4 regions of the Buttiauxella gaviniae genome follow, and region 1 is predicted to be linked to each of the others. Evidence: predicted binding sites of a transcription regulator. Region 1 holds the regulator's gene; each other region holds the start of a gene.

Evidence for each region. The regulator LexA, encoded in region 1, represses DNA repair genes until DNA is damaged. The targets are predictions, from matches to a motif close to TNCTGTATGTACATACAGNA.
Region 2: the regulator LexA is predicted to act here: its motif matches at 726-745, upstream of dinB (DNA polymerase IV).
Region 3: the regulator LexA is predicted to act here: its motif matches at 847-866, upstream of sbmC (DNA gyrase inhibitor SbmC).
Region 4: the regulator LexA is predicted to act here: its motif matches at 1,105-1,124, upstream of umuD (translesion error-prone DNA polymerase V autoproteolytic subunit).

What each region holds. Positions count from the first base shown of each region.
Region 1 is NZ_JBFMVT010000002.1:2,215,566-2,217,768, forward strand. It holds gene plsB (glycerol-3-phosphate 1-O-acyltransferase PlsB) at 1-512, opposite strand, end outside; gene AB1E22_RS10935 (diacylglycerol kinase) at 639-1,007, shown strand; gene lexA (transcriptional repressor LexA) at 1,116-1,724, shown strand; gene dinF (MATE family efflux transporter DinF) at 1,787-2,203, shown strand, end outside.
Region 2 is NZ_JBFMVT010000002.1:2,838,430-2,840,632, forward strand. It holds gene nqrF (NADH:ubiquinone reductase (Na(+)-transporting) subunit F) at 1-401, shown strand, start outside; gene nqrM ((Na+)-NQR maturation NqrM) at 413-637, shown strand; gene dinB (DNA polymerase IV) at 766-1,821, shown strand; gene pepD (cytosol nonspecific dipeptidase) at 1,882-2,203, opposite strand, start outside.
Region 3 is NZ_JBFMVT010000002.1:3,596,802-3,599,004, reverse strand. It holds gene AB1E22_RS17160 (FUSC family protein) at 1-263, opposite strand, end outside; gene sbmC (DNA gyrase inhibitor SbmC) at 353-823, opposite strand; gene dacD (serine-type D-Ala-D-Ala carboxypeptidase DacD) at 1,030-2,196, opposite strand.
Region 4 is NZ_JBFMVT010000002.1:476,004-478,206, forward strand. It holds gene AB1E22_RS02895 (Y-family DNA polymerase) at 1-674, opposite strand, end outside; gene umuD (translesion error-prone DNA polymerase V autoproteolytic subunit) at 677-1,036, opposite strand; gene AB1E22_RS02905 (DUF445 domain-containing protein) at 1,249-2,203, shown strand, end outside.

The DNA.
Region 1 (2,203 bases):
ACAGGTGCGGAGAAACGCACGAAGCTGTCGCGACCCAGCCAGGAAACAGCGAAAAATTTCTGAATGCCGTTTAGCATTTTTAATGGCGGATTCACTTCGCCTTTTTCGCGCCCTGGAGAGCGGCCAAACATCACCGATACCGGCACCATCTGCACATCCAGATTAGGATTGCTGCGGTGCAGGTCGAGGTAATCATGGAACAGCTTAATCGACTCTTCTTTCGGCGTGTAATAAGTGAAGACACGCGGCCCGCCATGGATAAAGACATAGCGTGGCAATAAAGCGCCGTCTATTTCTAACGGCTCCAGAGGATCGGGCAAGTTATGCGCGAGGCATTGCGCGCGCAAGGTTAATAAATCCGCCTTTGAGTTATACGGCAAAACGTACATGATTGGGCGAGTGGGATCTAAGCCCAGTTCGGCCTGTGGATCAGCCGGAATGGACTTGCTCTTTACCAGAACGCCTAATGGTAAATTAAGTAATTTGTAGTAAATTCTTGGCCAGCCTGACATAAACGATGTAAAGCCTCAGGTTAATGATGCAAATTCGCCGCAAGAATATCAGAATCTTGTCTGAATTTCTGTGGCGTTCAACTATTGATAAGCATTGACGCAAATAATTTGAAAAGGTTTCCCTAAATGGCGAGTAGCACCACTGGACTTACCCGTATTATCAAAGCCGCAGGCTATTCATGGAAAGGGCTTAAAGCAGCCTGGATTAACGAAGCCGCTTTTCGTCAAGAAGGCGTCGCCGCGGTTATCGCCATTGCCATTGCCTGCTGGTTAGATGTCGACCCTATTACCCGTATTTTACTGATCGGTTCTGTCGTGCTGGTCATGATTATCGAAATTCTCAATAGCGCGATTGAGGCGCTTGTTGACCGTGTTGGCACGGATTATCACGAACTTTCAGGGCGCGCCAAAGATATGGGCTCTGCCGCTGTATTAATCGCCATTATCCTTGCGGTGATCACCTGGGTCACGCTGCTTTGGCAGCATTTGCGATAGTCTTTCCAGAATAGTTAAGTGCCTGGTTTTTTGCTCAATTTGTGGTTCCAAAATCGCCTTTGACTGTATATACTCACAGCATAACTGTATAAACACCCAGGGGGCGGAATGAAAGCGTTAACTACCAGGCAGCAAGAGGTGTTTGATCTTATTCGGGATCATATCAGCCAGACCGGCATGCCACCGACTCGTGCCGAGATTGCTCAACGTCTGGGGTTCCGTTCTCCGAACGCCGCTGAAGAGCATTTGAAAGCACTTGCCCGTAAAGGCGTGATTGAAATTGTTTCTGGCGCATCACGTGGTATTCGTTTGCTGGTGGAAGAGGTCACAGGTATTCCGCTGGTCGGGCGTGTTGCGGCGGGTGAACCGCTTCTGGCGCAGCAACATATCGAAGGTCACTATCAGGTTGATCCTTCGTTGTTCAAGCCGAATGCTGATTTCTTACTGCGCGTAAGCGGGATGTCCATGAAAGACATCGGCATTATGGATGGCGATCTGCTTGCTGTTCATAAAACTCAGGATGTGCGCAATGGCCAGGTTGTGGTTGCGCGCATTGATGACGAAGTTACCGTTAAGCGCTTAAAGCAGCAGGGTAATACCGTCCATCTGCTGCCAGAAAACAGCGAATTTGAACCGATTATCGTTGACCTGCGTGAGCATAACTTCTCCATCGAAGGCTTGGCGGTTGGGGTTATTCGCAACGGCGACTGGCTGTAAAACTTCTTTAGGCGATGCGCATTCCAGCGCATCGCTATCCTCACTCTCTTTCTGGATTAGCCATGCGATTTTTCTCGACGGCTGATAGCGCGCTCTGGCGCCTCGCCTTACCCATGATTTTTTCCAATATCACCGTTCCCCTGCTTGGCCTGGTGGATACGGCAGTTATTGGTCATTTGGATAGCCCCGTTTATCTCGGCGGTGTCGCTATCGGCGCAACGGCAACCAGCTTCTTATTTATGCTGCTATTGTTTTTGCGCATGAGCACCACGGGTTTAACCGCCCAGGCTTTCGGCGCCAACAATCCCTCAGCTTTAGCGCGTGCTCTGGTTCAGCCTTTAATGCTGGCATTAGGGGCGGGCGCTGCGATTATCCTGTTACGTGACCCGCTGATTTCCCTGGCCCTGCATATCGTTGGTGGTAATCAGGATGTGCTCTGGCAGGCACAGCGTTTTCTTGAGATCCGCTGGCTAAGCGCT
Region 2 (2,203 bases), 620 kb from region 1:
TGGTATTCATTGGCGGTGGTGCAGGCATGGCGCCCATGCGTTCACACATTTTCGACCAGCTTAAACGCCTACATAGCACGCGCAAAATCAGCTTCTGGTATGGCGCTCGTTCGCTGCGTGAGATGTTCTACGAAGAAGAGTTTGAAAAACTGGCGCAAGAGAACCCGAACTTTACCTTCAATGTGGCACTTTCTGATCCACAGCCGGAAGATAACTGGACGGGCTACACGGGCTTCATCCACAACGTATTGCTGGAAAACTACCTTCGTAGTCACCCGGCACCAGAAGATTGTGAATTCTATATGTGTGGGCCGCCAATGATGAACGCAGCGGTGATCAAAATGCTCAAAGACTTGGGTGTTGAGGATGAAAATATCATGCTCGACGACTTTGGCGGCTGACGGGAACCCTTATGCTGACACTGTTTTTAGCCACTTTTGCTATTTTCCTGCTGGTGATATTTGGTATGTCATTGGGGGTGATTGTGAAGCGTAAAACGCTTCAGGGTAGCTGCGGTGGTATTTCTGCACTTGGCATGGAAAAAGTCTGCAACTGCCCGGAACCCTGCGATGCGCGTAAAAAACGCATCGCGAAGGCTGAGCGTCAGGAAAAACTCCAGCAAAACCGTATTTTGTGATCCCCCAAAACCTCCCGTCTATCGGGAGGTTTTCTAATAGTGACTCCCCCAGCGCTACACATCTTGAAAGATGACGCCCCTTTATTTTGACTGTATACTTATCCAGTAATTAACGGGTGTGAAAACGTATGCGTAAAATCATTCATGTTGATATGGACTGCTTTTTTGCGGCCGTAGAGATGCGTGATAATCCAGCTTTGCGGGATATTCCGCTCGCTATCGGTGGCAGCGCGCAGCGACGCGGGGTTATCAGCACAGCAAATTATCCTGCGCGGAAATTTGGTGTACACAGCGCGATGTCTACCGCCATGGCGCTAAAATTGTGCCCGCACCTGACGCTTTTGCCAGGGCGTTTTGACGCATACAAAGAAGCTTCAAACCATATTCGTGAAATATTTAGCCGCTACACAACGCTTATTGAACCGCTCTCTTTAGATGAGGCTTATCTGGATGTCACGGAGAGCCCGCATTGCCACGGCTCAGCTACATTAATAGCGAAAGAGATCCGCCAGTCTATTTCGGATGAACTTAATCTCACCGCGTCTGCGGGCATCGCTCCGGTAAAATTCCTCGCCAAAATCGCCTCGGATTTGAATAAGCCCAATGGCCAATACGTGATCACACCCGAGGATATTCCTGCTTTTCTGCAAACTTTACCGCTCGGCAAAATTCCTGGCGTGGGGAAAGTTACCGCAGGAAAACTGGAAAGTTTAGGGCTACGCACCTGTGCGGATGTGCAGAACACCGATTTAGGCTCATTACTCAAACGGTTTGGCAAGTTTGGCCGCGTAATTTGGGAGCGAAGCCAGGGAGTCGATGAGCGAGAGATCAACAATGAGCGTCAGCGTAAATCCGTTGGCGTCGAGAAAACCCTGGCTGAAGATATTCATGAATGGCCGGAGTGCGAGGCAATTATTGAACAACTTTATAGTGAGCTGGAGAGGCGTCTAAAGAAGGTCAAACCTGATTTACTCATTGCCCGCCAGGGGATCAAACTGAAGTTCAATGACTTTCAGCAGACCACTCAGGAACATGTTTGGCCGCAGTTAAATAAAGCCGATCTCATCGCCACGGCCAGGAAAACCTGGGACGAGCGCAGGGGAGAGCGGGGCGTAAGGCTTGTGGGGCTGCATGTGACATTGCTGGACCCGCAGATGGAACGGCAATTGGTGCTGGGGCTATAAAAAAAGCCCCCATCCTGGTGTTTCCCTATGATGAGGGCCAGGGTGAGGGCATTTGAGATCTTACTTAGCTGGAATCGCTTTTAGCAATTCAGTCAGCAAGATCCAGTATTGGCCTACGCTTTCGATATGAACTTGTTCATCCGGGGAGTGTGGACCCGTGATGGTTGGCCCAATAGAAACCATATCCATATCCGGGTAAGGTTTTTTGAACAGACCACATTCCAGACCCGCATGGATAACCATGATGTTTGGCGTTTTGTTGAAAAGCTTCTGGTAAGTTTCACGAACCAAATGCATGACCGGTGAGTTTGCATCCGGCTGCCAGCCAGGGTAGCTGCCTTTAGCAACGGTTTGTGCGCCAGCAAGCTGACCCAAAGCGTTG
Region 3 (2,203 bases), 1.4 Mb from region 1:
CGCAGAGCCACCAGCCCCATCGCCGCGCCACAAATGGTGCCGCCAATACGCTCAAACGCGCGAGGCACGACATTGCCCCAAAAAGAGATCGGCCCCATGACGACCACGAGAGTGATCAGCGGCCATGTTCCCTCAGGAACCTGTAACAGGCGAACAATGAGAAATGTGAGGATAAATGCCAGCGCGATACGAACGCCATGCACCGTTCGGTAATTGCGATAGATGCGGAGCTCAAAGGGACTTAGTGATTTGTCGGGGCGCACACCCGGCTCTCCTGAAAACAAAAACGGGATTGTACCTGTTTTTCTTGTGGGGGCATCACAAAGTTAGGGGGCCTGCGCCCCCATCAGCTTCAGACTTGATCTGCTACCGGAATATACATGTCTATTTCCCAAACGCCGCTTTCGGAACCATCATTCAGATAGTGTTCGAAGCAGGGTTTGCCTGTTATCCGGTAGCGTTTATCGCCTTCTACCGCGTCGAAGAAACTTTCCCATTGTTGCTGAAAGTCATTGTTGTCGACGCGTGCTCGGGCAACCGCATACTGCCCACCTTCGATGTGGGTGACTATTACGCCTTCGCTGTTTTCCGGCACGGTAAAGTTTTCGGCAACGGAGACGACGGTGTCACAGCGGAGCTTTTCCGCAGGGACAACATCAGGGTTGTCGTAGTAAACCGCCAGCCACTCTTCGCCGACGATTTTATGCGATTTCACCCACAGGGAAAGCTGCTCAAAACCTTGATGCACCGTCTTTTCCCAAGGCCCAACCATATGAAAACCGGCTACTTTACGCTCATGAACTTGCTGCACGTTAAATTCCATATGACCTCCTGATTAGATTAAAACACTGTATGTTTATACACCACGTTATTGCAGGTAAACAATCCTTTGTCAGGATGGCGTGGTTACTTTGCGAGCATGGTCGCTTTTCGCAATTCTTTTGCCTGTAGATCTTAGTCCTGTAGATCTTAGTCCAGACAAAAAAAAGGGCCGACATTGCTGTCGACCCTTCTTGTTCAAACCTTGTATTACAGCTTGTGGCTCAGGTAATCCTTGAATCGGGACCAGGCGCTACCTTTTTTGACATCTGCCAGCGTCACCAGGGGCCAGTGCGCAATAAGTTTGTCGCGATCAAATAGCTCGATTTCGCCAACATGTTGGTTTGCGGCAACCGGCGCTTCCATCTCCTGGCTTTCGAGAACATATTTAGCTTTAATGTTAGGCACTTCGGCTTTTGGCAGCGCCAGATAGACATCCTGATTTGTGCCTACGTCTACGCTTTTTTTATCGCCATACCAGACAGTTTCGCTGCCAATTTTTCTGCCTTTATGCAGAACCTGCAAGGTATCGAAATTATCCTGGCCCCAGTGCAGTAATTTACGCGCCTGCTCTTCACGCCCCTTAGGGCTTTCCCCGCCCATCACGACGGCAATCAGGCGGCGATCGCCATCAACGCTGGAAGCGATAATGTTAAAACCCGCAGTGGCGGTGTGGCCTGTTTTCAGGCCGTCCACGTTGAGATTTTTATCCCAAAGCAGACCATTACGGTTCTGCTGAGTGATGCCGTTCCAGGTGAGGCTACGCTCGCTGTACATATGATAAAAATCGGGTTCGCCATGGATAATTGCGCGGGATAACACCGCAAGATCGTAGGCCGAACTATGCTGGCCAGGCGCATCAAGGCCGTGAACGGTTTCAAAGTGGGTATCGCGCAGACGGAGTTGCTTCACATATTTGTTCATCATCGCCACAAATTGCGGCTGCCCGCCAGCGACGTAATCGGCCAGCGCGACACAGGCATCGTTCCCTGAATCAACAATCAAACCGCGGCTTAAATCACGCACCGTTAATCTGTCTCCCGCTTTGAGAAACATCAGCGAAGAGCCGTCGAACACTGGATTGCCTTTCGCCCAGGCATCTTTCCCGACCGTGACCATATCGTCCGGCGTGATGCGCCCGCTATCAATAGCGCGATCGACCACATAGCCGGTCATCAATTTGGTAAGACTCGCCGGGTTGCGTCGCACGTGTTCATTCTGCGCAGTCAGCACTTGCCCGGTGGTGTAATCCATCAAAACCCACGACCCCGCCTGGATTTGTGGCGGTGGTGGCGCATTAACAAAGGAATCGTCGGCAAAAGCGGAGTGAGCAGAAAGTGACAACAGTGAACAGACAGCAAACAGACGGATCTTCAACGATATA
Region 4 (2,203 bases), 1.7 Mb from region 1:
GTGCGCTCAAGCACAACGCTAAAGTGCTTTCTGATAAACCTGATGTCTGCGTCAGCGAGTTGTAATACGGTCTTAATTCCCATTTCTTCAAGCCTTTTAGCAATACGCCGCCCCACCCCCCAGGTCTCATTAACGTGTAAAGCCGCCATCAGTTTTCGCTGATTTTCGATGTCCGACAAATCAACCACGCCCCTGGTTTTGTGCGGCCATTTCTTCGCGGCTAAATTGGCGAGTTTTGCCAGAGTCTTAGTCTGCGCAATCCCCACGCCTACCGTCAGGTGCGTACGCTGCAACAGCGTGGCGCGTATTTCCCGGCCAAACTCTTCCAGATTCCGACAATTTTGCACACCGCTAATATCGCAAAACGCCTCGTCAATGCTGTAAATTTCACAATATGGCGACATCTCTTCCAGTGTTCTCATCACCCGATCTGACATGTCGGCATACAGCTCGTAATTGCTGCTGAAAGCCACAACCCCCGCTCGCCGGAAGAGCTCTTTCTGCTTGAAATAGGGCCCTCCCATTTTTACACCACACTCCTTCGCCTCGGTGTTACATGCCACCACACAACCATCGTTATTGCTAAGAACAATCACGGGCCTCCCCTTCAGATCTGGCCTGAAGATGGTTTCGCAGCTCGCATAGAAACTATTGACATCTACTAAGGCAAACATAGTCACCTCGTCGATTTAATGATGTAAGTGACTACGCCGAATATATCGAGATTATCCTCGGAGCCAGGGCGAATAGATTTATAGGCGCTGTTGAGCGGGATTAACTGAATAAAAGGTCTGAGTTGTAATTGCCTGACGATAAATTCGCCGTTAATCGCGGCAATCACAATACTGCCATGCTGTGCCGTTATGGCGCTGTCGACAACCAACAAGTCGCTATCGCCGATGCCTCCGTCAATCATCGAATTGTCAGAAGAGCGAACGTAGTATGTAGCAGTGGGATGGATAACGACGAAATCAGAAAGATTCATCCTCTGTTCTGCATAGTCCTGAGCGGGTGATGGAAATGCCCCCATGGTCATGCTCCATACATCGTTGATTGGCAAAAAATAAAATAAGTTAACGGCATCATAAGTTCCTCTCCATGAATAACTGTATATACATACAGTATCGCTAAATAAATCTGCCGATCAAGCCGCTGGCAGGAAGATTTTTATAACGAGTTGAAGAGGCGAAAAATTTAGTTGCCAAATTTGTCCTACCGATTCAGCCCGCTGCGTTCTATGCTTACCGAATGGAGAAAATGACTGAACTTAAACGCGCCAAGCGCCTTGCGCTCTCTTTATTACTGATTGCGGCCGCAATCTTCGTGACCACCCTCTTTTTACCACCGAGCTTCTGGGTAAGCGGTTTAAAAGCTATCGCCGAAGCCGCCATGGTGGGCGCACTCGCCGACTGGTTTGCGGTAGTCGCCCTGTTTCGCCGCGTGCCGATTCCTTTTATTGCCCGCCATACGGCGATTATTCCGCGCAACAAAGACAGAATTGGGGAAAATCTCGGCATCTTCGTGCAAGAGAAGTTTCTGGATACACAATCGCTTATTGCCCTCATCCGCCGCCACGAACCGGCGCACATGATTGGCCTGTGGTTCAGCAAACCTGATAATGCGCAGCGGGTCGGTCAGCATCTGTTGCAAGTGATGAGCGCTTTTTTAGATCTCACCGACGATGCGCGAATTCAGCGCTTAATTCGCCAGGCGGTTCATAAAGCTATCGATAAAGTCGATCTGACGCACTCAAGCGCCCTGCTGCTGGAAAGCCTGACCAAAAATAACCGTCATCAGGAGTTGCTCGACGCAGTAATCGCCCAAATGTTGACGTTCATTAAGCGCGACAGCACGCGCGCTTTTATTGCCCAACAGATTGTGCGCTGGCTGGAAACTGAGCATCCTCGCAAAGCCAAAATATTGCCTACAGAATGGCTAGGGGAACACAGTGCAGAATGGGTTTCTAATGCGGTTAATTCGTTTCTGGATGATGTCAGCCACGATCAAGGGCACCAAATCCGCCAGGCTTTTGATCGCGCAACGTTAAAGCTTATCGAGAATCTGAAACACTCCCCGCAAATGGCTGAAAAGGCCGACAGCATTAAAAGCTATTTGAAAGAGGATGAGGCGTTTAACCGCTATCTCGGTGAGTTATGGGGTGATTTACGTCAGTGGCTGAAAACCGATATCAGTTCAGAGGATT